DNA from 2 places in the Leclercia sp. GHBNCSD genome. Region 1 is predicted to be linked to the other one. Evidence: predicted binding sites of a transcription regulator. Region 1 holds the regulator's gene; the other holds the start of a gene.
What was found. Region 1 encodes PurR, which represses purine synthesis genes. Its sites were predicted from a motif close to CANGCAAACGTTTGCNTG; they were not measured.
Positions count from the first base shown of each region.

Region 2: a site for PurR is predicted at 2,195-2,212, ahead of ACT3IC_RS04265 (nucleoside-specific channel-forming protein Tsx). Genes of this name have one in related genera too.

Region 1 covers NZ_JBQVYO010000002.1:333,187-348,097, forward strand. Annotated here, with positions in the region: gene ACT3IC_RS21945 (C40 family peptidase) at 1-798, shown strand, start outside; gene sodB (superoxide dismutase [Fe]) at 921-1,502, shown strand; gene ACT3IC_RS21955 (MFS transporter) at 1,541-2,707, opposite strand; gene cydH (cytochrome bd-I oxidase subunit CydH) at 2,872-2,961, opposite strand; gene purR (HTH-type transcriptional repressor PurR) at 3,258-4,283, shown strand; gene punR (DNA-binding transcriptional activator PunR) at 4,289-5,212, opposite strand; gene punC (purine nucleoside transporter PunC) at 5,328-6,524, shown strand; gene cfa (cyclopropane fatty acyl phospholipid synthase) at 6,805-7,953, shown strand; gene ACT3IC_RS21985 (riboflavin synthase subunit alpha) at 7,985-8,629, opposite strand; gene mdtK (MdtK family multidrug efflux MATE transporter) at 8,852-10,225, shown strand; tRNA gene ACT3IC_RS21995 (tRNA-Val) at 10,377-10,453, shown strand; tRNA gene ACT3IC_RS22000 (tRNA-Val) at 10,458-10,534, shown strand; gene ACT3IC_RS22005 (FAD-NAD(P)-binding protein) at 10,683-12,293, shown strand; gene ACT3IC_RS22010 (amidase family protein) at 12,280-13,593, opposite strand; gene hisD (histidinol dehydrogenase) at 13,652-14,911, opposite strand, start outside.
Region 2 covers NZ_JBQVYO010000001.1:860,239-875,149, reverse strand. Annotated here, with positions in the region: gene ACT3IC_RS04275 (VOC family protein) at 1-354, shown strand, start outside; gene ACT3IC_RS04270 (helix-turn-helix transcriptional regulator) at 369-1,049, shown strand; gene ACT3IC_RS04265 (nucleoside-specific channel-forming protein Tsx) at 1,173-2,057, opposite strand; gene ACT3IC_RS04260 (SadB/YajI family lipoprotein) at 2,319-2,858, opposite strand; gene nrdR (transcriptional regulator NrdR) at 3,012-3,461, shown strand; gene ribD (bifunctional diaminohydroxyphosphoribosylaminopyrimidine deaminase/5-amino-6-(5-phosphoribosylamino)uracil reductase RibD) at 3,466-4,569, shown strand; gene ribH (6,7-dimethyl-8-ribityllumazine synthase) at 4,660-5,130, shown strand; gene nusB (transcription antitermination factor NusB) at 5,152-5,571, shown strand; gene thiL (thiamine-phosphate kinase) at 5,650-6,621, shown strand; gene ACT3IC_RS04230 (aldo/keto reductase) at 6,684-7,658, opposite strand; gene dxs (1-deoxy-D-xylulose-5-phosphate synthase) at 7,724-9,586, opposite strand; gene ispA ((2E,6E)-farnesyl diphosphate synthase) at 9,611-10,510, opposite strand; gene xseB (exodeoxyribonuclease VII small subunit) at 10,511-10,753, opposite strand; gene thiI (tRNA uracil 4-sulfurtransferase ThiI) at 10,947-12,395, shown strand; gene yajL (protein deglycase YajL) at 12,479-13,072, opposite strand; gene panE (2-dehydropantoate 2-reductase) at 13,035-13,946, opposite strand; gene ACT3IC_RS04195 (YajQ family cyclic di-GMP-binding protein) at 14,076-14,567, shown strand; gene ACT3IC_RS04190 (MFS transporter) at 14,597-14,911, opposite strand, start outside.

The DNA of each region.
Region 1 (14,911 bases):
ACGCTCTGTGCTTTGCTGTTTTCATCTCTCACCTTCACGCCGGTGGCAAACGCCTCAGAGCAGGCGCGGCCTTCTGCCGCCCACAAAACGCATCTGGCAAAAGCCACCGAACCGAAGAAAAAAAGCAGCAGCGGCAAAACCACGAAGAAAGAGAGCACCAGCAAAAAAAGCACCGCCAGTAAAAAGAGCAGCAGCAAAAAAAGCAGCCTCGCTAAAACACAGCCAGCCACCTCCAGTAAGAAAAGCAAAAATTCCTCCCGCAGCGCGCCCCGTACAACTCAAACCGCTTCGCGCGTTGTGACAGAAAAATGTACTTCCCGTAAAGGCCATAAAGCGCAGTGCGTGAAAACCAGCAAGACCACGACCCTTGCCGAAGCGCATAAAGTCCGGGTGCAAAAAGCGCAGAAAACGGCGCTAAATAAGCTAATGGGCCAGATTGGTAAACCGTATCGCTGGGGCGGCAGCTCACCGCGTACCGGTTTCGACTGCAGCGGCCTGGTCTATTACGCCTATAAAGATCTGGTTAAGTTCCGCATTCCGCGTACCGCCAACGAAATGTACCATCTGCGTGACGCCTCCCCGGTGGATCGCGGTGAGCTCGAAAGCGGCGATCTGGTGTTCTTCCGCACCCAGGGTCGCGGCACCGCCGATCACGTTGGTGTCTACGTTGGCAACGGCAAATTTATTCAGTCGCCGCGTACCGGCCAGGATATTCAGCTCACCTCCCTGAGCGAAGAGTACTGGCAGCGCCATTACGTTGGCGCTCGCCGCGTGATGAAGCCCAGCACGCTGCGTTAACCCCCTGCCCCGCGGGTAAGCCTGCGGGGTAAGTTCCTCTTTTGTAGGGTCTTTCAATTTGCTACTCTATCCTTACATTCAATATGGTTATTGGATGGTTCACTATAATAAGGAGAGAAGCAATGTCGTTTGAATTACCTGCATTACCGTATGCAAAAGACGCTCTGGCCCCGCATATTTCTGCGGAAACCCTGGAGTACCACTACGGCAAACATCACCAGACCTATGTCACCAACCTGAATAACCTGATCGCCGGCACCCCATTTGAAGGGAAAACCCTGGAAGAGATCGTGCGTAGTTCTGAGGGCGGTATCTTCAATAACGCCGCGCAGGTGTGGAACCACACCTTCTACTGGCACTGCCTGGCGCCTCAGGCCGGTGGTGAACCGACGGGTGATCTGGCTGACGCCATCATCGCCACCTTTGGTAGCTTTGCGGAATTTAAAGCGAAGTTTACCGACGCCGCGGTGAAAAACTTTGGCGCGGGCTGGACCTGGCTGGTGAAAGAGGCGGACGGGAAACTGGCCATCGTTTCCACGTCCAATGCGGGCACGCCGTTGACCAGCAACGCTACCCCACTGTTAACGGTGGATGTATGGGAACACGCTTACTACATCGATTACCGTAATGCGCGCCCGAACTACCTCGAGCACTTCTGGGCGCTGGTAAACTGGGAATTTGTTGCGAAGAACTTCGCGGCATAACGAAAAACGCAGAAGGCCGGGCCTTCTGCGTTTTGGTCTTATTCGGCGGCACAAACCGGTTCAGGTTGTTTTCTGTCGGCCATTAGCACCAGCAGAAGCCCCAGCGCGGCAATGATGGCCCCCATCACCGGAACAAAGCTGTACCCCAGCCCGCCGGAGATCACCGCACCACCCGCCGCCGCACCCAGCGCATTCCCCAGGTTAAACGCTCCGATATTGACGGAAGAGGATAACCCTGGCGCATCGCTTGCCACCCGCATCACACGCATTTGCAGCGGCGGTACCACCGCAAAGGTCGCCATTCCCCATACCACCATCGCGAACGCCGCCCCCACTTCATTACGTGCCAGCCACGGGATCGCCACCATAATCGCGATCAGCAGCAGTAGAAAGCCTTTCAGGGTGCCGCTTACGGAGCGGTCCGCCAGCTTGCCGCCCAGGAAGTTGCCGAGGGAGAAACCGACGCCAATCAGCACCAGCATCGCGGTAACAAAAGCAGGCGTCGCCTGGTTAATGTCATGCAGAACGGGCGCAATGTAGGTGTAGAGGGTGAACATTGCCCCAGCACCGAGAACCGTGGTCAGTAAGGCGGAAAGCACCTGCGGGCGCATCAGCACCGCCAGTTCTTTACGCACATCCGGCTTTTCGCCCGCGCCACCCGCAGGGAGGGAGAAGAAGAGCGCGACCATCGAGACCACGCCCAAAAGCGCCGTCGCCAGGAAGGACATCCGCCAGCCGATGGCTTCGCCCATCCACGTTGCGGCGGGTACGCCGCCAATATTGGCGATGGTGAGACCCATAAACATGGTTGCTACGGCGCTGGCCTGTTTATGCTTCGGCACTACGCTTGCGGCGACCACCGACCCGAGGCCAAAGAAGGCGCCGTGATTGAGGCTGGTCAAAATACGCGACAGCATCAGGGTGGTGTAATCCGGGGAGAGCGCCGACAGCACGTTACCGACGGTAAAGATCGCCATCAGGAAGATCAGCGCATTACGACGGCCGCGATGGGAAAGCAGCAAGGTCATCAGCGGTGCCCCTACCATTACGCCGATAGCGTAGGCGCTGATTAACATGCCCGCAGCGGGAATAGAGACATCCACACCCCGGGCGATAACCGGTAGCAGTCCCATTGGAGAAAACTCGGTGGTGCCGATGCCAAATGCGCCAATGGCCAGGGCCAGCAGCGGAAAATTGATTTTCATACTTCAACTCCGGATACCGTGTCGTCAGGCGACACAGAACAATGAAGGCGAAAGCATGACATCAATCACAAAAAATGAGAAGTTAACAATTTGGCAAAAGATTTTTGCCGGACGCGTAACAATAGCAGAAGGGAGACGAGGGAGCGTTAGCTCCCTCGCAAATATCAGTGCAGCGCAGCCGTAAGACCGCTGGCAACGATCAGACCCAGAACAATAACGGTGGTAATCAGCGAAAACTTAAGATCGGTACTCATCAATTTTTCTCCTTTTAATCACCCTACGAAGAGTGAGCTTGCTCATTTTTGCACAGTTCAGGGTAAAAATCTTGCTGGATTTAGATTGATATCGATTTTTACTCTTCCCCTTTTGGTCAAGATCAGCCAAAATTCCACGCTAAATTTATTAGCGTACCGGCCATTGACCCCCTCCTGACGTCCTGTGTCGTTTTCCCGGCGTACCGCAATTCAAATTGCGCAATTAGGGCGAGTGAAGGCAAACGTTTACCTATTGGTTTTTCAGGAGCTTAAGATATGGTCTGGAGTGACATCTGATGGCAACAATTAAAGACGTAGCGAAACGCGCAAACGTTTCCACTACAACCGTATCACATGTTATTAACAAAACCCGCTTTGTGGCGGAAGAGACGCGTAACAACGTCTGGGCAGCGATCAAAGAGCTGCACTATTCTCCGAGCGCCGTCGCCCGTAGTCTGAAGGTGAACCACACCAAATCGATCGGCCTGCTGGCGACCAGCAGCGAAGCCCCCTACTTCGCAGAAATTATTGAAGCGGTAGAGAAAAACTGCTTCCAGAAAGGTTACACCCTGATCCTCGGCAACGCCTGGAACAGCCTGGAGAAGCAGCGGGCCTATCTGTCAATGATGGCGCAAAAGCGCGTCGACGGCCTGCTGGTAATGTGCTCGGAATACCCGGAGCCGCTGCTGAAGATGCTGGAAGAGTATCGCAATATCCCGATGGTGGTGATGGACTGGGGCGAAGCGAAAGCGGACTTCACCGACTCGGTCATTGATAACGCCTTTGAAGGTGGCTACATGGCAGGACGTTATCTGATCGAACGCGGGCATCGCGATATCGGCGTCATCCCGGGCGCGCTGGAGCGCAACACCGGTGCCGGTCGTCTGGCCGGTTTTATGAAAGCGATGGAAGAAGCCTTAATCACGGTGCCGGAAAACTGGATCGTCCAGGGCGACTTTGAGCCGGAGTCCGGCTATCGCGCCATGCAGCAGATCCTCTCCCAGACGCCGCGTCCGACCGCTATTTTCTGCGGCGGCGATGTTATGGCGATGGGTGCCCTGTGTGCCGCTGACGAGATGGGCCTGCGCGTTCCGCAGGACGTTTCGCTGATCGGGTATGATAACGTGCGCAACGCCCGTTTCTTCACCCCGGCGCTGACCACCATCCACCAGCCAAAAGATTCGCTGGGCGAGACCGCCTTCAACATGCTGCTCGACCGTATCGTCAATAAACGTGAAGAGTCGCAGTCCATTGAAGTGCATCCGCGTTTGATCGAACGCCGCTCCGTCGCCGATGGCCCGTTCCGCGACTACCGCCGTTGATCCGCTCAGGGAGCCAGTACCTCTGGCTCCCGCAACCACTCCCTGTTCATCGTTTCACTGTCCCCCAGATAATCCAGCAGCCACGCCAGCGCCGGTGACATGTCGTTTTGTTGCCAGGTGAGGCAGCAGGCCGCATCCGGGAAGGGGTTTTCCAGCGTCAGCTCCACCCATTTGCCACTGTCTATCCAGGGCCGGGCAAAATGGACCGGCACCATCCCCACGCACAGCCCGGCCGACAGGCAGGTCGCAGAGGATTCCCAGTCCGGGGTGACGATCCGCCGCTGGTTATCCAGCAGCCAGGTGATCCGTTTCGGCAGCGAGCGGGAGGTATCTTCCCGCACCAGCGACGGCCAGTTGCGCAGGGTATCATCGCTGAGCGGGCCGGGAAGCGCGGCCAGCGGATGGTGGCTCGCCACCACGCAGACCCAGCTCAGCATCCCCATATCGCGAAACGCGTAGCGCCCCCCCACCGGTATCGCCTGGGTCGCGCCGATCGCCATCTCCACCCTGCCATCCGCCAGCGCATCCCAGACACCGTTAAAGACCTCCTGGGAGACACGCAGCTCAACGTCAGCGAAGTGGCGATAAAAGTCGACGATCATCTGGCGGGTGCGCTCGGGACGAACGATGTTATCCACCGCAATGGAGATATGCCCGCGCCAGCCGTTGGCAATCTGCTGACACTGTTCGCGGGTGATCTGCATTTTTTTGATAACAGAACGCCCCTCCTTCAGAAACCACAGCCCGGCAGGCGTCAGCTCCACATCACGGTGTCGCCGTTCAAATAGCGGCACCGCCAGCCACTCCTCAAGCTGACGCACCGTATAGCTGATGGCTGACGGGACACGATGTAGCTCCTGTGCCGCGCCGCTGAAACTGCCGTTACGCGCCACGGCATCCACCACTTCAAGGGAATATTCTGACCACATTTTCTGCCTGCAAAAAATTTGAATGCAACCGCCAAATATTAGCGTTTCACAAGCGGGATTGCACTGCCTACACTCAGCGGCTACCTAAACCTGCATCCATAAGGACAATAAAACCATGCAACCCGGGAAAGGATTTTTAGTCTGGCTCGGCGGCCTGAGCGTGCTGGGCTTCCTCGCCACCGATATGTACCTGCCTGCGTTCGCCATCATGCAGGCGGATCTGCAAACCCCGGCTGCCGCCATCAGCGCCAGCCTGAGCCTCTTCCTGGCCGGTTTTGCCTTCGCGCAGCTGCTCTGGGGACCGATGTCTGACCGCTTCGGACGCAAGCCGGTACTGCTGGCCGGCTTAGCCATCTTTGCATTCGGCTGCCTCGGTATGCTGTGGGTACGCGACGCCACCTGGCTGCTGGTGCTACGCTTTATCCAGGCGGTGGGGGTCTGCGCCGCGGCGGTGACCTGGCAGGCGCTGGTGACCGATTACTACCCGGCATCGCGAACCAACCGCATTTTCGCCACCATCATGCCGCTGGTTGGCTTGTCGCCAGCGCTGGCACCGCTGCTCGGCAGCTGGATCCTCGCCCATTTCAGCTGGCAGGCCATTTTTGCGGTGCTGTTTGCCATTACCCTGGTGCTGATGATCCCGGCCTTTTTCCTGAAGCCAGTGACGGTAAAAGAGGCGCAGCCAACCTCCCGCGTGACCTTCTTTACCCTGCTTCGCTCCCGGATCTACCGCGGCAACGTGCTGATCTACGCCGCCTGTTCCGCCAGCTTCTTCGCCTGGCTGACCGGCTCGCCGTTTATCCTCAGCGATATGGGCTACAGCCCGGCGGCGATCGGACTGAGCTATGTGCCGCAGACTATCGCCTTCCTGATTGGGGGTTACGGCTGCCGCGCCGCCCTGCAAAAATGGCCGGGTCACCAGATGCTGCCGTGGCTGCTGGGCCTGTTTGCCGTCAGCGTGATCGGTACCTGGGCGATCGGGTTTATTCCGGGCGTCAGCCTGGCGGCGTTGCTGGCCCCCTTCTGCCTGATGGCAGTGGCGAACGGCGCCATCTACCCTATCGTGGTAGCGCAGGCGCTGCGTCCCTTCCCGCAGGCAACCGGCAGCGCGGCGGCACTGCAGAACACCCTGCAGCTGGGACTCTGTTTCCTCGCGAGCCTGCTGGTCTCCTGGCTGATTGCCACCCCGTTGCTGACCACCACCAGCGTGATGGTGGCGACCGTCGTGCTGGCCGCGCTTGGCTATCGGATGCAGTATCTCCCTGTGGGCCAGCAGGATGAGAGCCCGCACGCAGAATCTTCCCACGCCTGACAGGATAAATAATTAGCGTACTAACAATATGCTGTTGAATCACCAGGATATCAGTCCTATACTGGCTAAAGCTTTCTGATAAATACTAAAATCATTAAGTGTTAACGGGAGCCGGATTGCTCCCGTTTTACCATGGATGGCCTTTCGGCAAGGGTCCTCTCCCTTCCTCTGTTCTACGTCGGATATTAGCCTCACGGGTTGCACCGTGAAATTTCTCACTCTCCATGAAGAGCGTCTACGCTGTTTATGGGTTCTGATCACATCAGGTGATGGAGAAGCTATGAGTTCATCGTGTATAGAAGAAGTCAGCATCCGGAATGATGACTGGTTCCGGATAGTCAATGAATTGCTGAGCCGCGCGGGTATCACCATCAACGGCCCGGCATCCTCCGATCTACAAGTTAAACACCCCGATTTTTTTAAACGCGTCCTGAAGCAGGGCTCACTGGGTCTCGGCGAGAGCTATATGGACGGCTGGTGGGAGTGCGAACGGCTGGACATCTTTTTCCATAAGGTTCTGCGAGCGGGTCTGGAAACACAGCTGCCCAGCCACCTGAAGGATACCCTGCGCATCGCTACTGCCCGCCTGTTCAACCTGCAAAGTAAAAAGCGCGCCTGGATTGTCGGCAAAGAGCACTACGATCTTGGCAATGACCTGTTCAGCCGTATGCTCGACCCGGCTATGCAGTACTCCTGCGGTTACTGGAAAGAGGCCACCACCCTTGAGCAGGCCCAGCAGGATAAACTGCGCCTCATCTGCGAAAAACTGCAACTGCAGCCCGGTATGCGGGTACTGGATATCGGTTGCGGCTGGGGCGGGCTGGCGGAGTTTATGGCGCAGCACTATGGCGTCAGCGTGGTCGGTGTGACCATATCAGCGGAGCAGCAACGCATGGCGCAGGCGCGCTGCGCCGGGCTGGATGTCACCATCCTGTTACAGGACTACCGCGATCTGCACGATCAGTTCGATCGCATTGTCTCGGTAGGGATGTTCGAGCATGTGGGGCCAAAAAACTACAACACCTATTTCAACGTGGTGGATCGTAACCTGAAGCCGGATGGCCTGTTCCTGCTGCATACCATTGGCTCACGAAAAACCGACCATAACGTTGATCCCTGGATAGACAAGTACATCTTTCCGAATGGCTGTTTGCCCTCAGTTCGCCAGATTGCGAATGCCAGCGAAGCCCATTTTGTAATGGAGGACTGGCATAATTTTGGCGCTGATTACGATACTACCCTGATGGCCTGGCATGCGCGCTTCCTTGCCAGCTGGCCGGAGATCGCCGACAACTATTCTGAACGATTTAAACGGATGTTCAGCTACTATCTGAACGCCTGCGCCGGTGCGTTTCGCGCCCGTGATATTCAGCTGTGGCAGGTGGTATTCAGCCGCGGCGTGGAGCACGGCCTGCGGGTGCCCCGCTAAAAAAGACCCCGGCTTGCCGGGGTCTTTTTTATCATGCGTCGTTGAGCGTCTGCTGGATAGCGGCGGCCTCTTTCGCCGCCAGTACGCGCTCCACGGTATCGACCACCGCCTGGGTTTGCGGGTCGATTTCGATATTCACTCTGTGCCCCAGCTTTTTGCTGCCGAGAGTCGTGCGCTGCAGCGTCTCCGGGATCAGGTGGACACTGAATCGGGTAGGTGTCACTTCACCAACGGTCAGACTAATGCCATCCACGCCAATAAAGCCTTTATAGAGGATGTACTTCATCAATGAAGGATCCTGCACCTTGAACCAGATTTGACGGTTATTTTCTGAGGTGAGGATTTTGGCAATTTCCGCGGTAGTCATAATATGGCCTGACATTAAATGCCCGCCAATTTCGTCGCTGAATTTCGCGGCGCGCTCCACGTTAACAATATCGCCCTCAACCAGGTCACCCAAATTGGTAATGCGCAGCGTCTCTTTCATTAAATCGAAGCTGATGAGATTACCGTTAATTTCGGTCACCGTCAGGCAACAACCGTTGTGTGCAACCGATGCCCCAGTCTCCAGCCCATCGAGCATCTCGTCCGGCAGGGCGACGACGTGGGTACGGAAATTGGGTTTTTCATCAATGGCCACCAGTTTCGCGGTGCCCTGCACAATACCAGTAAACATGCTTACGACTCCTGTTTGTTCCTTCGGTGTTAACACCGTTTAATCCCACCACAATAACAGTTGAAAATAGAGGTTGCCAGTACCCCCCTTTTCTGGCGATTTTTTCACTAGATAATTAGCTTATCCCCGCTACAATAGCTGGACTTCCCCGCATCTTCTTCTTGCTGTTTTTCGCAGCGGCTTTTTTTGCATTCAAATAACAACAATACCAAAGGTGTTCACGTGCAGAAGTACATGATTGAAGCGCGTCAGTTATTAGCTCTGGCAATCCCGGTGATACTCGCGCAAATCGCCCAGACCTCAATGGGGTTCGTCGATACAGTTATGGCGGGTGGCTACAGCGCCACCGATATGGCCGCGGTAGCCATCGGGACCTCTATCTGGCTACCGGCTATTCTCTTCGGCCACGGCCTCCTGCTGGCCTTGACGCCAGTGATTGCTCAGCTTAACGGCTCCGGGCGGCGGGATCGTATCGCCCATCAGATCCGTCAGGGCTTCTGGCTGGCCGGTCTGGTCTCGGTGTTGATCATGCTGGTGCTGTGGAACGCGGGCTATATTATTCACGCCATGCGCAATATTGACCCGGCCCTGGCGGATAAAGCCGTCGGCTATTTACGCGCCCTTCTCTGGGGGACGCCGGGTTATTTATTCTTCCAGGTGATGCGTAATCAGTGCGAAGGTCTGGCGAAGACCAAACCGGGCATGGTGCTGGGCTTTATCGGCCTGCTGGTCAATATCCCGGTGAACTACATCTTTATTTACGGTCATTTCGGCATGCCTGAACTGGGCGGCATCGGCTGCGGCGTTGCCACGGCGGTAGTCTACTGGGTGATGTTCTTCGGCATGCTCTCCTATGTGAAGCGTGCCCGCTCCATGCGTGATATCCGTAGCAAAGCGGGTTTCAGCCAGCCGGACATGGAGGTGGTCAAACGGCTGGTGCAGCTGGGCCTGCCTATCGCGCTGGCGCTCTTCTTCGAAGTGACGCTGTTCGCGGTGGTCGCCCTGCTCGTCTCCCCGCTGGGGATTGTGGATGTGGCCGGGCACCAGATCGCCCTTAACTTCAGCTCGCTGATGTTCGTCCTGCCGCTGTCGCTTGCTGCCGCGGTAACCATTCGCGTCGGTTATCGCCTCGGACAGGGCTCCACGCTGGATGCGCAAATCGCAGCCCGGACCGGCATTGGCGTAGGCATGTGCATGGCCGTCTGCACGGCGCTGTTCACCGTCACGCTGCGCGAGCAGATCGCCCTGCTCTATAACGACAACCCGGAAGTGGTGCTGCTGGCCTCCCATCTGATGCTGCTCGCGGCCGTGTACCAGCTCTCCGATTCAATCCAGGTGATCGGCAGCGGCGTGCTTCGAGGTTATAAAGATACGCGTTCGATCTTCTTTATCACCTTTATCGCCTACTGGGTGCTGGGTCTGCCGAGCGGCTATATTCTGGCGCTCACCGATCTGGTGGTGGATCGTATGGGCCCGGCCGGTTTCTGGATGGGCTTTATCATCGGTCTGACCTCCGCCGCCGTTATGATGATGCTGCGCATGCGTTTTTTACAGCGCCAGCCATCCAGCGTGATTTTGCAACGCGCTGCGCGTTAATCACCCGCCAGCCGCCTGCGGGCGGCTACTTTCTCTTCATTTTGCGCGGGAATAGAGCAATCGCGTGAAATCTGAAAGAAAATTGCGGTTTGCCTCTTGCCTCATGCGACCACTGCCGCTAATATCCGTCCCCGTTGTCACACACAACAATGCGTTCATAGCTCAGTTGGTTAGAGCACCACCTTGACATGGTGGGGGTCGTTGGTTCGAGTCCAATTGAACGCACCATTCTGCGTCCGTAGCTCAGTTGGTTAGAGCACCACCTTGACATGGTGGGGGTCGGTGGTTCGAGTCCACTCGGACGCACCATTTCAGTTCTGAAATGGTGCAATCCCTCTTCTTCTCTGATTTATCACTTTCGCTTCGTTTCTGAGTTGCTCATCACCCGTTTTCTACCACACTTAACCTGCATAGCATTTTTCCCATGGATTCGGTAAAAAAACAGCAGGTAAACACAATGAAAAAAATTGCCATTGTCGGAGCAGGTCCCACAGGGATCTATACCCTCTTTTCTTTTCTGAAACTGAATACACCGCTTTCCGTCACCGTTTATGAACAGGCTGAAGAGGCCGGCGTCGGGATGCCCTATAGCGATGAAGATAACTCGCGCATGATGCTGGCCAATATCGCCAGCATTGAGATCCCGCCCCTTTTCTCCACCTACCTCGCGTGGCTGCGCACCCAGAGTGAGGCGCATCTTGCGCGCTACGGCGTGCAGAAATCTACCCTGCACGACCGACAGTTCCTGCCGCGTATTCTGCTGGGCCACTATTTCCGTGACCAGTTCCAGACGCTCATCGCGCAGGCACGAAAACAGGGCTTCGAGATCACTGTCCAGGAGTCCTGCCAGGTGAGCGATCTGCTGGCCAGCGCCGAGGGGGTGAGCATCTGGACCGACGGCAAACTCACTCCTGACCAGTTCGATCTGGCGGTGATCGCCACTGGCCACGTCTGGCCGGACGAAGATACCTCTCCACGCGACTTCTTCCCGAGCCCCTGGTCCGGGCTGATGGAGGCCAGCATCGGCGCGGGCAAGGTGGGCATTTTAGGTACCTCCCTGAGCGGGCTGGACGCGGCAATGGCCGTCGCCGTACAGCATGGCAAATTCATTGAGACCGATGACGAGCAGATCCACTACCGGCTCGATGAGAAGAGCGAGGCGCTGAAGATTGTGCTGATGTCCCGCTCTGGCATCCTGCCCGAAGCCGATTTCTACTGTCCTATCCCTTACGAGCCGTTAACCGTGGTCACGGAAACGGCCATCGAGGCGGCGATCCAGCAGGGCACCACCGGCCTGCTCGACCGGGTATTTATGCTGATGATTGAAGAGCTGACGCAGGCTGACCCGCAGTGGAGCAAGGCGATCGCCCTGGACACCCTCACCGCCGACAGCATCCGCGACGCCTGGTTTGCCGATCGCCAGAAGCATGGCCCGTTCCGCTGGGCGGTCTCTAACCTGGATGAAGTGGAGCGTAACAAGCGGGACCACCGCACGTTGCCGTGGCGCTACACCGTGTTGCGGCTGCATGAGGCCGTAGAAAAGATTGTGCCCTACCTGGATGAGACCGACAGAGAACGCTTTAAAACGGGGCTGGCGCGGGTGTTTATCGACAATTATGCGGCGATCCCTTCACGGTCGGTGCGCCGACTGCTGGCCCTGCGCGAGGCGGGTATCATCAGCATCGAGGCGCTGGGCAACGAGTATGAACTGACCGCAGAAGGGAACCGGACGGTCATTCACGCCGAGGGTAAACGCTGGATCTTTGATACCTTTATCGACGCCCGCGGGCAGAAAGCGCTGAAAAGCAAAGACCTGCCGTTTCCGTCCCTGCGCGAACAGCTTGTCTCTGCGGGAGAAGATATCCCCGACGTCGGCGACGATTACACCCTGCTGGCACCGGAGTACCTGCGCGGGCGCATCGCCTTCGGCGCCCTGCCCTATCTGATGCACGATCGCCCCTTTGTCCAGGGTCTGGTGGCCTGCGCGGAGATCGGCGAAGCGATGGCGAAAGCCGCCGTTCAGCCCGCCTCCCGCGTACGCAGGCGGTTGCCGCTTATGGCGGAGTAAAGGCGGTTTCGCAGGCGGCGGCCAACGCCAGCAGCGGCGATTCATCGGCTGCGGGAGAGAGAATTTCCAGCCCCACGGGAAAGCCGCTGCGCGTTCTGCCGCAAGGAAGCGTGATAGCGGCGAAACCGCTGATGGCCGCCAGCTCAGGTGCACATCCGGGCGGCATCTTCTCCAGGCTGTCGGGTATACGGCACACCGTTGGGTAGAGGTAAGCATCGACCCCCGCCTGCTCTGCTACCTGACCAAGGGTGTGGCGCAACCGACGCCGCAGCTCTCTTCCGGCGCGCCACGCCGGGGTTTTCAGTTTGTCGCAGGCGAGCATCTGGGTCAGGAGCGGTAAAAACTCCGGCAAAAATTGCCCGGATGCCACAATGGTATGCAGATCCGTCGGCGCCCCCGGATGCTGCTTTAACCAGGCATCGAACCCCACGCGAAATTCGAACAGGCTCAGGCAGATTGCTCTCTCCACGTCGTGCAGTATCGGCAGATCGATCTCCGTAAGCGTTGCGCCGTGACGCGCAAGCTGCGCGAGGGCGGCATGCCATACCTCTCCCTGGTGCGAATCGCTCCCTTCCAGGCTGCGGATCACCCCAAAACGCACCCCTTTCAGCGAAACGGGTTCAAGGGTCCGTGGCGTCTGGCCGTGGATAATCCAGTGCAGCAGGGCCGCATCCTGCACGCTATGTACCATCGGCCCCACCGTGTCTTTACTGAGGGAGAGCGGCGCGATGCCCTCCATCTGCCCCCTGCGCACCCGCGGTCTTAACCCCACCAGCCCGGTATAGCTGCACGGGATGCGGATCGAGCCGCCGGTATCAGTACCCAGCGCCCCCTCCGCCATTCCTGCCGCCACCGCCGCCGCGCTGCCGCCGCTGGAGCCGCCTGCCGTAATGCCCAAAAACAGCGGGTGATGCACATCGCCGCCAAGCGAGCTGCGGGAGCGGACGTCGAAAGCAAACTCAGACATATTGGCCCGGGCCAGAATAATCGCCCCGGCAGCCCGCAGACGGCGCACCACCAGCGCATCCCCTGTGGACCGAAGCGCGGCCAGGGCCTGACACCCTGCCGTTACCGGCAGTCCGGCGCAGGCGATATTATCTTTGACCACCAGCGGCACGCCGTGCAGCGGCCCCAACGTCTGGCCGCGACGCCGCTGCGACTGGCAGAGGTGCGCCTGGGCCTGCGCCTCCGGGTTGATGCCGAGGATTGCGTTCAGCTGCGACTGCCCGGCGATGATCGCCAGCCGCCGGGCTATCTCTTCGGGGGCATCTCTCGGGGGAATCAAGCGACTCTTTTGCATATTGTCCTCTTCACAGTCATGCCGGAGGCCAGCGCAACGCGCTGACCTCCCGTTGCAATCAGTCCCGCAGTCCGGAGGTGATGGCATCCAGCGCTTCCGGATGCAGGCGGATCTCCGCGGCGCGACGGTGCCCCTGCATCCCCTCGGTACGGCTCTGGCGAATGGCCGGTTCCGCAATCGCCGCGATGCCCTGCTCGTCGATCCACTGATGGGTACAGATTTTAACGTAAGCTCCCACCCACAGCCCGCCGGTGTATCGTGCCGCCGCCATGGTTGGCAGGGTGTGGTTGGTGCCGCAACATTTGTCCGAGAAGACCACGCTGGCGTTCTGGCCGATAAACAGCGAGCCGTAATTGCGGATTTTCGCTGCCGTGCTGTGCGGGTCGCGGGTATGGACCTGCAGATGCTCGGTCGCCATATGATCCGCAAAGGCGATCAACTGCTCTTCGCTGTCGCAGACCACGATTTCACCCTGACGACGCCAGGCTTCGCCCGCGGTCGCGGCGGTAGGCAGCGTCATCAGCTGGCGCTCAATTTCTGACAGCACCCCCTCGGCGATCGCCCGGCTGGTGGTCGCCAGCCCGACGCGGGTGTGAACATCATGCTCGGCCTGCGCCAGCAGATCGGCGGCAATAATGCGCGCATCAGCGCTGTCGTCGGCGACGGTGAAGATCTCGCTCGGCCCCGCCAGAGCGTCAATCCCCACTTTGCCAAACACCTGGCGCTTGGCCTCGTTCACAAAGGCGTTGCCCGGTCCGACAATTTTATCCACCGCCGGTACGCTCTCCGTTCCCCAGGCCATGGCCGCCACCGCCTGAGCACCGCCAATTTTAAAGATCCGGTGCGCCCCGGCCAGGTGACAGACCGCAATCATCGACGGGTGCGCCGCGGGCGGCAGACAGGCGATAATCTGCTCGCACCCGGCAACCGTGGCGGGCACGATGGACATCACCGGCGCGGAGAGGATCGGATAGCGGCCCCCCGGCACATAACACCCCACCGTCTGAACCGGAATAATGCGGTGCCCCAGATGCACGCCAGGCAGGGTTTCCACCTCCAGCGGCTGCATGGTGGCAAGCTGGGCCTCGGCAAAGCGCCTGACCTGGGCGATGGCAAACTCGCTGTCGCGGCGGGTCTGCGGGTCCATCTCGCGCAGCGCGGTCTCAATCTCCCCGGCCGTGACTTCAAACTGCGCGGGCACCACCTTATCAAACTGCCGCGAGAAATCTCTCAGGGCCGCGTCGCCCTCGTCCTTTACCCGCGCAATAATGCCACCGACCGTGTCGGTTAACGATTTGTCGGCCTGCGCATCCTGCCC
Region 2 (14,911 bases), on a different contig from region 1:
ATTAACTGGTTTGAAATTCCGGTCGCAGATATGGATCGCGCCATCAAATTTTATGAGCCGGTAATGCAGGTTTCACTGAGGCGCGAGAAAATGGACTGCGCCGAGCTGGCGGTATTTCCGCATGAGGACCCGGCTACTGGCGGCGCGCTGGCAAAATTTGAGGGGATTATTCCCTCGGTGCAGGGAGCCATTATCTATCTGCATACTGACAATCTGACGGCCACGCTTGACCGCGTTGCCTCTGCCGGTGGCGAGTGCGTATTTGGCCCGCTGACGTTGCCGCGCGGTATTGGTACTATCGCTTTATTTACCGACAGCGAAGGTAATCGCGTCGGCCTTCATCAACCTGCCTGAGAGCCTAAGAAAAAATGACCCGACGCGCTGACCGTTTGTTTCAGATTGTGCAGATCCTGCGGGGAAGACGTCTGACAACGGCAGCGCATCTGGCGGAAAGAGTGGGCGTCTCTGAACGCACGGTCTACCGCGATATCCGCGATCTGTCGCTTTCCGGCGTGCCGGTGGAAGGCGAAGCGGGGAGCGGTTACCGGCTGATGTCGGGTTTTGACCTGCCACCGCTGATGCTCACCAACAAGGAGTCGGAGGCGCTGATGGTGGCGATCCGCCTGCTCAAAACCTGGGGCGGGGAGTCGCTGTCGCGCGAACTGGAGTCGGCCCAGGAGAAAGTGCTGGCGATCCTGCCGGAAGAGAGCCGTCGCAAGGCAGAGCAGACGCGGATCTACGCCCCGGATATTGCCATGCAGCACCACTCCCGCAGCGGGTTTGATCTTATTCATCAGGCGATATCCAGCCAGCGGGTGCTGGCGCTGCATTATCGTGATGAAGCCGGGCAGCTCTCTTCTCGCGAAGTGCAGCCGCTGGGGTTGTTCTTCTGGGGAGAGCACTGGTTGCTGGCGGCGTGGTGCGAGCGACGTGATGACTATCGTTGCTTCCGGCTCGACAGGTGTCTGAATATCACCATGACGGAGAGACGCTTTAGCGAAAGCGCGAACAGGTCGCTGGCCGATTTTTTACGGAAGGTGAAGCAATAAAAAAGCCAGCTTTTAAGCAGGCTTTTTTGCCGGGTGGCGGCTGCGCCTTACCCGGCCTACGGTTTGTGCCGTTAACATGTTTTGTAGGCCGGGTAAGCGAAGCGCCACCCGGCACAAATCATCTTAGAAATTGTAACCCACAACCAGGTAACCACCCCAGCCGGTAGAACGAACGCTGAAGTCACCGTCGCCGAAGTTCAGGCTTGCGTCGTCGTTCCACTGACCACCGTTGTGCCAGTAACGGGCAACAACAGAGTAGTGCCAGTGATCGTAGTTCAGCGCCAGGATGTGGCTGGAGGCGATAGAGTCGTTGGTGCGCGCCTTCTTCCCGTTCAGGTCACGGAAATCGTTGTCGCCCAGATCAGAACCCCAGTCAAAGTTGGTGAAGCCGATATAGCTCAGGTTACCGCCCCACAGCTGGGTGATTGGCACGAAGTATTTCACTTTGAAACGGTAGCCATCCCACTCGTTTTCGTTCGCTGCGCCGTAGTTCTGCCACTGATATTTGGCATAGACGTTCATGGAGAGGCTCATCGGCAGACCGGTGTCGATGTCAGTACCCAGACCCATGTACCAGGTGCTCTGACGGCCAGACTTGTTGCGACCCATGTCGTAGATGTAGTTGTTCGCGAAGTACCACTCTTTGAACGGACCAAACGCCAGGCTGGTGCCGGTCAGCTTGTCGATGGAGAAGCGCGGTTCGATCTCCATGAACAGTGGGGAACCGTGGTTCCAGATACCTTTTGCATCCGTGTTACCACCGAAGAATACCGGCGCATCCATGTAACCATAGAAATCAAACCACTCTTTCTTGGCAAACGCTTCGTATTCCAGGTAAGTATCGTTGCGGATCTGCGGTCCAAAACGGGTGTGATAGCTGCCGACGACGTTAACGCTCTGGTGCCACCAGTCGGAGACGTACTCTGGTTTATCGTTTTCCGCTGCCTGCACAGAGAACGTAGAAGAGAGCGCCAGGAGTGCACCGGCTGCGAGTAATGTTTTTTTCATAATAATGCCACTGATTTGAAATCCCTTGCGGGCGTGAAAAAGGCGCGAATTGCGTTTCTAAATATTTCGTGTTTCTGGGGGCCTATTATAGGAATCCTTGCTCACAAAAATATGTGTTGTTTCACAGATCTCTCACATACGTAATCGATTGCGTTCACGTTTGCGTATTTTTAACGGAGCGGATTGTAATAGCAAACATTTCTGTTGCCAATGTTTGTAACCAAAGAAGGGAGCGGAACGTGAACACGTTCCGCAGGGGGATTATTGCGCGACGGGCTGAATATCGTGGATGCGGATAAAGCCGAGCTGATCGGGCGTCATGCCGTTTAGCTGCAGCGGGATGTCAACATCGCTGGGTGCCAGCACACTGGCCGGAGCATTAATGAGCTGGGTCTGAACGTTCAGCTCCTGGAAGCTGTCGGTCGTGCCCTGAATCTGGCCCCACTCTACGGTGGCGCTAAATGCCGGCAGCGGATCGTTGGATTCGCCCTGGATGCGCAGCGTGGCCCGGGTGCCATCGGCATTAGGCGCAACATTCATCAGCGACATACGCAGCGTGCCGATCTGGCTGTTCAGCCGGGCAGGGGTGTTTGACCCTGGCAGCAGATAGACGCCGCTGGTCGATTTGGCGTTCAGCGCATTCTGCTGGGTGATTTTGACGGTTTCCTGGTTCAGCTTGTTCATGGTTGTGTTCAGCGAACTGATGCTCTGGTTCATCTGACGAACTTCGCTTTGCTGCGCGCAGGCGCTAAGGCTAAAGAGGCTTCCCACCAGCAGGATCCTCAGGTAACGTCTTGTCATGGCACTTATTTCCCTGAAATATCGGATTCTGCTAAGGGTAGTCAACGATGCAGGCGTTCGTATAGATCCTTTATCTCAAAAACGCTCCTTCTTTGTTGTGGAGCCAGTTCGGGGTAAAATAGAGTTCAGTTAACCCGATAGTCAGGACACCGTATGCATTGCCCATTCTGTCTCGCCGTGGATACCAAAGTAATCGACTCCCGACTCGTGGGAGAGGGCTCGTCCGTACGCCGCCGTCGGCAGTGCCTGGTGTGTAACGAACGTTTCACGACTTTTGAAGTGGCTGAGCTGGTGATGCCGCGTGTGGTGAAAAGTAACGACATCCGCGAACCGTTCAACGAAGAAAAACTGCGCAGCGGGATGCTCAAGGCACTGGAAAAACGGCCAGTGAGCGCAGACGACGTTGAAATGGCGCTTAATCACATCAAAACCCAGCTGCGCGCCACCGGCGAACGCGAAGTGCCAAGTAAAATGATCGGTAACCTGGTGATGGAGCAGCTCAAAAAGCTCGATAAAGTTGCCTATATCCGCTTTGCTTCCGTGTATCGCAGTTTCGAAGATATCAAAGAGTTCGGCGAAGAGATCGCCCGCCTACAGGATTAAGCCCATGCTGGATGAGATTTACATGGCGCGAGCGCTCAAGCTGGCGCAACGCGGGCGTTTTACCACCCATCCCAATCCAAATGTCGGCTGCGTCATTGTGAAGGATGGCGAGATCGTCGGGGAGGGTTTTCACTACCGTGCCGGGGAGCCCCATGCCGAAGTGCATGCCCTGCGCATGGCCGGCGAGAAGGCGCGGGGCGCAACCGCCTACGTCACGCTGGAGCCTTGTAGCCATCATGGCCGAACCCCGCCCTGCTGCGATGCCCTGATTGCCGCTGGCGTTTCACGGGTTGTGGCGGCGATGCAGGACCCTAATCCGCAGGTAGCCGGGCGCGGTCTGTACCGCCTTCAGGAGGCTGGGATTGAGGTCAGTCACGGCCTGATGATGAGTGAAGCCGAACGCCTGAATAAAGGTTTTCTCAAGCGGATGCGGACCGGTTTCCCTTACGTGCAGTTGAAACTTGGCGCGTCGCTGGATGGCCGCACGGCAATGGCCAGCGGTGAAAGCCAGTGGATCACCTCCCCACAGGCAAGGCGCGATGTGCAACGTCTGCGCGCGCAAAGCCATGCTATTCTCACCACGCATGCCACCGTGCTGGCCGACGATCCTGCGCTGACCGTGCGCTGGGATGAGTTAAACGCGGATACTCAGGCACTCTACCCGCAAGAGAATTTACGCCAGCCGCTGCGGATTGTGGTCGACCGGCAGAATCTTGTTACCCCTGAGCACCGCATTGTGCAGCAGCCAGGCGAGACCTGGTTTGCCCGCACCCAGGAAGATGACCGCAGCTGGCCGGAAGGCGTGCGCACCATTCTGGTGCCGGAGCATAAAGGACATCTCGATTTAGTGGTGCTGATGATGCTGTTGGGCAAACAGCAGATCAACAGCATCTGGGTCGAAGCTGGCCCGACGCTCGCCGGGGCGCTGTTGCAGGCGGGGCTGGTGGATGAGCTGATCGTCTATCTTGCGCCTAAACTGTTAGGCAACGACGCGCGCGGCCTGTGCGCCTTGCCAGGGCTGGAAAAACTGGCGGATGCACCGGCATTTAGCTTCAGCGAAATACGTCCGGTAGGGCCGGATGTCTGTCTTCACCTGACCACCGCGTAAGGCTTGCCTAAATAGGGAAGCAGTGCGCAAAATATTATGATAAAATCCGCCCCCCTGCGGGGCCACCAAATGAACCCGTTAAGGAAGAGTATGAACATTATTGAAGCAGCCGTTGCTACCCCGGACGCTCGCGTCGCCATCACCATTGCGCGTTTCAACAACTTCATCAATGACAGCCTGCTGGATGGCGCGATTGACGCCCTGAAACGTATCGGCCAGGTGAAAGACGAAAACATTACCGTTGTCTGGGTTCCGGGTGCTTACGAACTGCCACTGGCAGCGGGCGCACTGGCGAAAACCGGCAAATACGATGCGGTAATCGCACTGGGTACGGTGATTCGTGGCGGTACCGCGCACTTTGAATATGTTGCGGGTGGCGCAAGCAACGGTCTGGCGCACGTGGCGCAGGATGCAGAAATTCCTGTCGCGTTCGGCGTACTCACCACTGAAAGTATTGAACAAGCCATCGAACGTGCTGGCACCAAAGCCGGTAACAAAGGTGCAGAAGCTGCACTGACCGCGCTTGAAATGATCAATGTATTGAAAGCCATCAAGGCCTGATTTTTTTGTAAGGGGAATTCCGTGAAACCTGCTGCTCGTCGCCGCGCCCGTGAATGTGCCGTTCAGGCACTTTACTCCTGGCAGTTGTCCCAGAACGACATCGCTGATGTTGAATACCAGTTCCTGGCGGAACAAGACGTCAAAGACGTTGACGTCGTGTACTTCCGTGAACTGCTGTCGGGAGTGGCGACTAATAGCGCGTATCTCGACGGTCTGATGAAGCCGTACCTCTCCCGTCTGCTCGAAGAGCTGGGTCAGGTTGAAAAAGCGGTGCTGCGTATCGCACTGTTTGAGTTGTCTAAACGTGACGATGTGCCTTACAAAGTGGCCATCAACGAAGCGATCGAACTGGCGAAAACCTTCGGTGCTGAAGACAGCCACAAATTTGTGAATGGCGTGCTGGACAAAGCTGCACCTGCGATCCGTCCCCGTAAAAAGTGATCCGCAAGCCGGAGTGTCGTACTGCCTTTGGGTGGTGCGGGCTCCGGTTTTTTTATTTTCTTTGCTGAGGCATAACGTATGGCATGCGGCGAATTTTCCCTGATTGCCCGTTATTTTGACCGAGTCAGAAGCTCGCGTCGCGATGTGGAAACCGGCATCGGCGACGACTGTGCACTTCTCAATATTCCCGAAAAACAGACGCTGGCGATCAGCACCGACACCCTGGTGTGCGGTAACCATTTCCTGCCGGATATTGATCCTGCCGATCTGGCGTACAAAGCGCTGGCGGTAAACGTGAGCGATCTGGCGGCAATGGGGGCCGATCCCGCGTGGTTAACCCTGGCGCTGACCCTGCCAGAGGTCGATGAAAGCTGGCTCGAGGCCTTCAGCGATGCGCTGTTTGAGCAGCTTAACTACTACGATATGCAGCTGATCGGCGGCGACACGACTGCCGGGCCGCTGTCGATGACTCTGGCGATCCACGGTTACGTACCAGCAGGCCGCGCGCTGAAACGCGCTGGCGCGAAGCCGGGCGACTGGATTTATGTCACCGGTACGCCGGGTGACAGCGCGGCCGGGCTGGCGATTTTGCAGAAGCGCCTGATGGTGGAAAACGCCGATGACGCGGCCTATTTCGTGCAGCGCCATCTGCGCCCGACGCCGCGTATTCTGCACGGTCAGGCGCTGCGCGATCGCGCCAGTTCAGCTATCGATCTCTCCGATGGCCTGATCTCCGATCTCGGCCACATTCTGAAAGCCAGCGGCGTGGGCGCGCGGATCGACCTCGATCACTTCCCGCTCTCTGAGGCGATGCGCAGGCATGTGGAGCCAGAGCAGGCGCTGCGTTGGGCGCTCTCCGGCGGGGAAGATTACGAGCTGTGCTTTACCGTACCCGAGCTGAACCGCGGCACGCTGGATGTGGCGTTAGCCAATCTGGGGGCAGGGTTTACCTGTATCGGCCAGATTATGCCGGAGAGCGAAGGGCTGCAATTTGTGCAGAACGGCGAGCCGGTGACGCTCGACTGGAAAGGTTACGACCACTTCGCATAGTTCTGTGCGGCTTGTATTGCCGGGTGGCGCTGCGCTTACCCGGCCTACAAATGCGTTCACATCTATTTAAACCCCACCACCGGATGCTCCTTGTACGGCGTCTCCAGCTCGGCAATCTGCTCCGGCGTCAGAGTGATGTCCACGGCGTTGATCAGCTCATCCAGCTGCTCTTCCCGCGAGGCACCGATAATCGGTGCGGCTACGCCCCGTTTGCTCAGCACCCATGCCAGCGCCACCTGAGCGCGCGTCACGCCAAGATCCTCGGCAACGCCCGTTAAGCGCTCGGCGATTTGCGCGTTGTTGGCCTCGGTTTCGTCATACAGCGTTTTGCCAAACTCGTCGGACACCGAGCGGGCAGTGGTTTCGCCCCACGGACGGGTTAAACGCCCGCGCGCCAGCGGACTCCACGGGATCACCGCCACGCCATGCTGGTAGCAGAGGGGCAGCATCTCCCGCTCCTCTTCGCGGTAGATAAGATTGTAGTGATCCTGCATGGTGACGAACGGTGCCCAGCCGTGCTGTTCCTGTAATGCCAGCGCGTCGGCAAACTGCGCGGCATGCATCGACGACGCGCCGATATAGCGCGCCTTACCTGCTCTGACCACGTCATTCAGCGCTTCCAGCGTCTCTTCAATCGGGGTGTTGTAATCCCAGCGGTGGATCTGCAGGAGATCGACATACTCCATATTCAGGCGGCGCAGGCTGTCATCAATGGAGCGCAGGATCTGCGCCCGGGAGAGGCCTTCCGGCAGATCGCCTACCTGATGGTAAACCTTGGTGGCGACCACTACCTCCTCGCGGCGGGCAAAATCGCGCAGCGCCCGGCCAACAATCTCTTCGCTGCTGCCGTCGGAGTAGCTGTTGGCGGTATCAAAGAAGTTAATGCCGCCTTCGAGGGCGTGTTTGATGATCGGACGGCTGCTCTCTTCCGGCAGCGTCCAGGCGTGTTTACCCCGGTCCGGTTCGCCAAAGGTCATGCAGCCCAGGCAAAGACGGGAAACCTTAAGATCCGTTTTTCCTAATGTATTGTATTGCATGGTTCCACTCCTGCTGTTTGCTTAAAACGTACCGTTAAGCATAGCAGGAGCGGAAAGGGGAGGGATTACGCCAGCCAGGCGGCGATGCGCGCTTCGATACCTGCGGCATCCAGGCCGATGTCGGCGCGCGCTTCGTCCTGGGTACCCTGCGGAATAAAGTGATCCGGCAGGCCGAGGTTCAGAACAGGCACAACTTTACGCTTCGCCATCAGCACTTCGTTCACGCCGCTGCCCGCGCCGCCCATAATCGCATTCTCTTCGAGCGTGATCAGCGCTTCGTGCTCAGATGCCATCTCCAGGATCAGCGCCTCATCGAGCGGCTTCACAAAGCGCATATCCACCAGCGTCGCGTTAAGAGATTCCGCCACTTTTGCCGCTTCCGGCATCAGCGTACCGAAATTGAGGATCGCCAGCTTTTCACCGCGACGCTTAACCACGCCTTTACCAATCGGCAGTTTTGCCAGCGGCTCAAGGGTAACGCCAACCGCGTTACCGCGCGGATAACGCACGGCCGTTGGGCCATCCTGATAGTGATAGCCGGTGAACAGCATCTGACGACATTCGTTCTCGTCGCTCGGGGTCATCACTACCATATCCGGGATACAGCGCAAGAAGGAGAGATCGAACGCCCCCTGGTGCGTCTGGCCGTCGGCACCGACAATACCCGCGCGGTCAATGGCAAACAGCACCGGCAGTTTCTGGATCGCGACGTCGTGGATCACCTGATCGTAGGCGCGCTGCAGGAAGGTGGAGTAGATCGCCACCACCGGTTTGTAACCGCCAATCGCCAGGCCCGCGGCAAAGGTCACCGCATGCTGCTCAGCGATGGCGACATCAAAATACTGGGTCGGGTATTTGCGGGAGAACTCGACCATCCCGGAGCCTTCGCGCATCGCCGGGGTCACGGCCATCAGCTTGCCGTCTTTGGCGGCGGTTTCACACAGCCAGTCACCGAAGATTTTTGAGTAGCTCGGCATGCCGCCGCTGCTTTTTGGCAGGCAGCCGCTGGTCGGATCGAATTTAGGTACCGCGTGGAAGGTGATGGGATCTTTTTCCGCCGGTTCATAGCCACGACCTTTTTTGGTCATGATATGCAGGAATTGCGGGCCTTTCAGGTCACGCATATTTTTCAGGGTGCTGACCAGGCCCAGAACGTCGTGACCATCCACCGGGCCGATGTAGTTAAAGCCCAGCTCTTCAAACAGCGTGCCGGGAACCACCATCCCTTTGATGTGCTCTTCGGTGCGTCGCAGCAGCTCTTTAATGGGCGGCACGCCGGAGAGCACTTTTTTGCCGCCTTCACGCAGGGTGGAGTAGAGCTTGCCGGAGAGTAGATTCGCCAGGTGGTTGTTCAGCGCCCCGACGTTTTCAGAAATCGACATCTCGTTGTCGTTGAGGACAACCAGCATGTCTGGCTTGATATCACCCGCGTGATTCATCGCTTCAAAGGCCATCCCGGCGGTGATCGCGCCATCGCCAATGACGCAGACGGTGCGGCGCTGTTTGTTCTCTTTAGCCGCCGCGACCGCTACCCCGATCCCGGCAGAAATCGAGGTGGAAGAGTGACCGACGCTCAGCACGTCGTACTCGCTTTCGCCACGCCACGGGAACGGATGCAGGCCGCCTTTCTGGCGAATGGTGTCAATTTTATCGCGGCGGCCGGTGAGAATTTTGTGCGGATAAGCCTGATGACCCACGTCCCAGATCAGCTGATCGAAGGGCGTGTTATAGACATAATGCAGCGCCACGGTGAGCTCCACCGTGCCAAGCCCGGAGGCGAAATGGCCGCTGGAGCGGCTTACGCTGTCGAGCAGATAGCGACGCAGCTCGTCGCACAGCTTCGGCAGGCTCTCTTTCGGCAACAGACGTAACTCCTGGGTGGAGTCAACCAACGCCAGTGTCGGGTATTTGGCAATATCAAAACTCATCAGAGACTCATCGTGGTGTTTTCGTTATTTATCACGCTGGATTATATAGTCCGCTAGCGCTTCCAGTGCCGAGGTGTCCAGTGACTGCGCAGCCAGTTGATTCAGCGACTGGCGGGCGTCATCAATCAGGTCCCGGGCTTTTTGTCGGGCTTGCTCAAGGCCCAGAAGGGCGGGATAGGTACTTTTGCCAAGCTGCTGATCGGCACCCTGACGTTTACCCAATGTTGCAGTATCGCCCACGACATCCAGAATGTCATCCTGAACCTGGAACGCTAAACCGATACTCTCTGCGTAGCGATCCAGAATCGGCAGGGCTTCGCGTCCCCGCTCACCCGCGCTCAGCGCCCCCAGACGAACGGCGGCGCGAATCAGTGCCCCGGTCTTGTGACGATGAATGCGCTCCAGCTGTTCCAGATTAACCTGACGGCCTTCTGCCTCCAGATCCAGCGCCTGGCCGCCGCACATACCGGCAACCCCGCTGGCCCTCGCCAGCTCAGAAACCATCGCCAGCCGGTCGTGATCCGCCACTTCCACCATCAGTGCATCGCTCAGGATCGAAAACGCCAGCGTTTGCAGAGCATCGCCAGCCAGAATGGCATTCGCTTCGCCAAACTTAATATGGCAGGTCGGTTGGCCGCGGCGCAGATCGTCGTCGTCCATTGCCGGGAGATCGTCATGGATCAGCGAATAGGCATGAACACATTCGACCGCAGCGGCCGGGGCATCCAGCGTATCCAGGCTGATACCGAACATTCTGCCAGTGGCATAGACCAGAAAAGGACGCAGGCGCTTACCGCCTAACAGTGCGCCATAATGCATGGCCTCAACCAGTGGAGTGTTCTGAAAAGGCTGCGGTTCTATAAAACGGCGCAGTGCGTCGTTAGCACGCTCGACACACGCCTGAAGCTGGTTCGAAAAATCCATCTACTCGGCATCCGGGGTGAAGGGGGTGGTGGCTGCGTCTTCGTTATCGGAGAGCAGGATCTGCACGCGCTGTTCCGCCTGTTGCAGCTTTACCTGGCCCTGGCGCGCCAGCTGCACACCGCGTTCGAATTCATTAAGCGCCTCTTCTAACGGCAGATCGCCGCTTTCCAGACGGGTAACGATTTGCTCCAGTTCACTCAGCGCAGTTTCGAAACTGGCAGGTGCATCGTTTTTCTTCGGCATAGTGAATGTCTGACTCTCAGTTTTTTATCCCTGATATGGTATCGGACTCAGGGTAATTATCAAATAACGCGCAATGTGCACAGGAGGCGCCTGATGGTGGTATACTTGCGCGCCTGGAAGCAGCCTTCGGTTATAGGGGCTGCTGTACTTTTCCATTACAAGCTTAAATGCTTGCCAAAGAAACATTGCCGCCATGAAGTTTATCATTAAATTGTTCCCGGAAATCACCATCAAAAGCCAATCTGTGCGTTTGCGCTTTATTAAAATTTTAACCGGGAACATTCGTAACGTTCTGAAGCACTACGACGAAACCCTTGCCGTCGTGCGTCACTGGGATCATGTTGAAGTCCGCGCTAAAGATGAAAATAAGCGCCTGGACATTCGTGATGCCTTAACCCGCATCCCGGGGATCCACCATATTCTGGAAGTGGAAGATGTTCCGTTCACTTCCCTGCACGACATCTTCGAAAAAGCGCTGGCGCAGTATCGCGATCAGATCGAAGGCAAAACTTTCTGCGTGCGCGCCAAGCGTCGCGGTAAACATGAATTTAGCTCGATTGAAGTAGAACGTTACGTGGGCGGCGGTCTGAATCAGCACGTTGAATCTGCGCGCGTGCGCCTGACCAACCCGGAAGTGACCGTGCATCTGGAAATCGAAAACGACCGTCTGCTGCTGATTAAAGGCCGCTATGAAGGGATTGGCGGTTTCCCTATTGGTACTCAGGAAGATGTGCTGTCGCTGATCTCCGGCGGTTTCGACTCCGGTGTCTCCAGCTATATGCTGATGCGTCGCGGCTGCCGCGTACACTACTGCTTCTTTAACCTTGGCGGCGCTGCCCATGAAATTGGCGTGCGTCAGGTTGCGCACTATCTCTGGAACCGCTTCGGCAGCTCCCACCGCGTCCGTTTTGTTGCCATTAACTTTGAACCTGTGGTGGGTGAAATCCTCGAAAAAGTGGACGACGGCCAGATGGGCGTGGTGCTGAAGCGTATGATGGTGCGTGCGGCCTCAAAAGTCGCTGAACGCTATGGCGTACAGGCGCTGGTGACCGGCGAAGCGCTGGGCCAGGTCTCCAGCCAGACTCTGACCAACCTGCGTCTTATCGACAATGTCTCCGACACGCTGATCCTGCGTCCGCTGATCTCTCACGACAAAGAGCACATCATCGATCTGGCGCGTGAGATCGGCACCGAAGACTTTGCCCGCACCATGCCAGAATACTGCGGCGTGATCTCAAAGAGCCCGACGGTCAAAGCGGTGAAGGCGAAGATCGAAGCGGAAGAGGAGAACTTCGACTTCTCCATTCTTGATAAAGTGGTGGAGGAAGCCTCTAACATCGATATCCGCGAAATCGCCCAGCAGACCGAGCAGGACGTCGTCGAAGTGGAGACCGTTAACGGTTTCGGCCCGGATGACGTACTGCTGGATATCCGCTCCGTTGATGAGCAGGATGCGAAGCCGTTTGAGCCGGAGGGAGTAGAAGTGGCCTCACTGCCGTTCTACAAGCTGAGCACCAAATTTGGCGATCTCGATAAGAGCAAAACCTATCTGCTGTGGTGCGAGCGCGGGGTGATGAGCCGTCTGCAGGCGCTCTATCTGCGCGAGCAGGGCTTTACCAATGTGAAGGTGTATCGCCCGTAGTGGTTGTGCCGGGTGGCGGCTACGCCTTACCCGGCCTGGTCGTGCTTTGTAGGCCCGGCAAGCGTAGCGCCGCCGGGCAATTTCTACGCTTCGTAATAATTATAAATTCCCGCCGCCATCACCAGCGATGAGGCCACTTCATACGCTTTTTCGCGCCCAACCAGCAGCTCAATAATCTTCAACGCAAAATCAATCGAGGTTCCTGGCCCCTGGCTGGTGAGCAGGTTGACGCGCGGATCCCAGACCATACGCTTATCCACCCATTGCTCTTCGGGGATCTTATCCTTCAGCGTCGGGAAACCGGTCATGTTGCCGATCGGGAAGATATTGTGCGGAACCAGCACCGTGGCCGCCGCCGCGCAAATAGCCGCGACGATCCGCCCGGAATGGTGGAACTGCCTGACCGTCTCGACCAGCAGCGGGCTGTCGCGGAAGCACTCGGCGCCTTTCAGGCCACCCGGCAGGACGATAACGTCGTAATCACCGTCGGCGACTTCCACCAGCGGTGCATCTGCCACGATTTTCACCCCACGGGAGCAGGTGATGACCAGGTTGCCATCGCTGGCGACACTTGCCGTTGTGACGCTAATCCCGGCGCGAACCAGCAGATCGATGGTGGTGACCGCTTCGGTCTCTTCGCTACCAGGGGCGAGGCATACCAGTGCCGACGCGCTCATACTCACTCTCCTTACGTTTAACCTGTTCATACAGCCGGACATTTTCTGGCACGCTGATACCGTGTGCCCGGGCGCGTTTTAGCAGGTAACCGGTAATATAGTCAATTTCAGTATGGCGCAGAGCGCGGATATCCTGCAGCATCGAGGAGATATTCTGCGCCGTACTCTCAATTACCTCTTCGACGTAATAGCGAATATCATCCATTGAGGTGTGAATGCCTTCCCGCTCCACCACGGCAGCCACCTCAGCGCACAGGGTTGCCACCTCCTCAGGGTGATGTTTAAGCTCGCCGTTCGGGCAATCCAGCAGGGCAGTCAGCGGATTGATCACGCAGTTTACCGCCAGCTTGCGCCACATCTGTGGACGAATGTTATCGTGCCAGGCGACATCCGGCAGCACCTGCTGAAAGCGATCCGCCAGATAGCTGTAGTCACCCTCCTGGTCACGTGCTGGGCCGATATGGGTCATGCCGCTGGCGACATGAACAATTACATTGCCATCCCGGCGGGCGGCATGGGTGGTGATTGCCATCAGCAGTGGCTGGTGGACGTGTCTGAGTTCTTCAATGGTGCCCATGCCGTTGTGTAGCAACATGATTGGGGAGGCGCGGGGGAGGGTGGTTGCCAGCGCCCGGACGGCATCGGAAACCTGCCAGGCTTTCAGGGTGACCAGTAGCAGATCGCTTTGCGCCAGAAAGTCAGGGTCGTTAGCGATCAGCGATTCGTTAAAGATACTTCCGTCTTCTTCAATTACGTTTACACTGCAATAGGGCTGTGGCACGCGCAGCCAGCCCTGTACTTCATGCCCATGTTTGCAAAGTGCGGTGAGCCAAAGTTGTCCCAATGCTCCGCATCCGAGCACGGTAATTTTCATCGTTCCTCCTCACCTGCAACTGCACCAGGTGTTTCAACATTTAGTATAGCGTCGACAACTAAGCTTCTGTTGAGTTATGCCCCGTAGCGGGTATTATGCAACGCAACAAAAGTGAAGGGAGAAGAAAAGATGCCATCTTTCGATATTGTTTCCGAAGTTGATATCCAGGAAGTACGTAACGGCGTGGACAACGCCAGCCGCGAGGTTGAGTCTCGCTTCGATTTTCGTGGCGTTGAGGCTTCATTTGAGCTGAATGACGCGAATAAGACAATTAAGGTGTTGAGCGAGTCTGACTTTCAGGTGAATCAGTTGCTCGATATTCTGCGCGCAAAACTGCTGAAGCGCGGCATCGAGGGGACATCCCTGGATGTGCCAGAAGATTTTGTTCACAGCGGTAAAACCTGGTTTGTTGAGGCCAAACTGAAGCAGGGCATTGAGAGCGCGGTTCAGAAGAAGATCGTTAAGCTCATCAAAGATAGCAAGCTGAAGGTACAGGCGCAGATTCAGGGCGAAGAGATTCGTGTAACCGGGAAATCCCGCGACGATCTGCAGAGCGTGATGGCGCTGGTACGCGGCGGCGATCTCGGCCAGCCGTTCCAGTTCAAGAACTTCCGCGATTAAGAAAATGCCCGGCTAAGCCGGGCATTTTTTCAGGCTTTCAGGGCCTGTTCAACTTCAAAGCGGTTTGTCACTTTACTGTCGATTTTGACATACAAACTGCGCTCCTCAGGTACCAGTAATACCTCACTGACTCCCTCTTTGGCTTCAAGGCGCTGTTTTAAGGCATCGCTGATATTCACATCAGACGGTATTTCCACCCGCAGGCTACTGACATACTTCGGTTCTTTCATGGTGCTGGCGACCAGCAGCCAGAGGGTTGCCAGCAGCGCACCCGCGAGGAAAACGGTTTGCGAATCAAACAGGCCATCAACCCAGCCGCCCAATGAACCGCCGATTGCCACGCC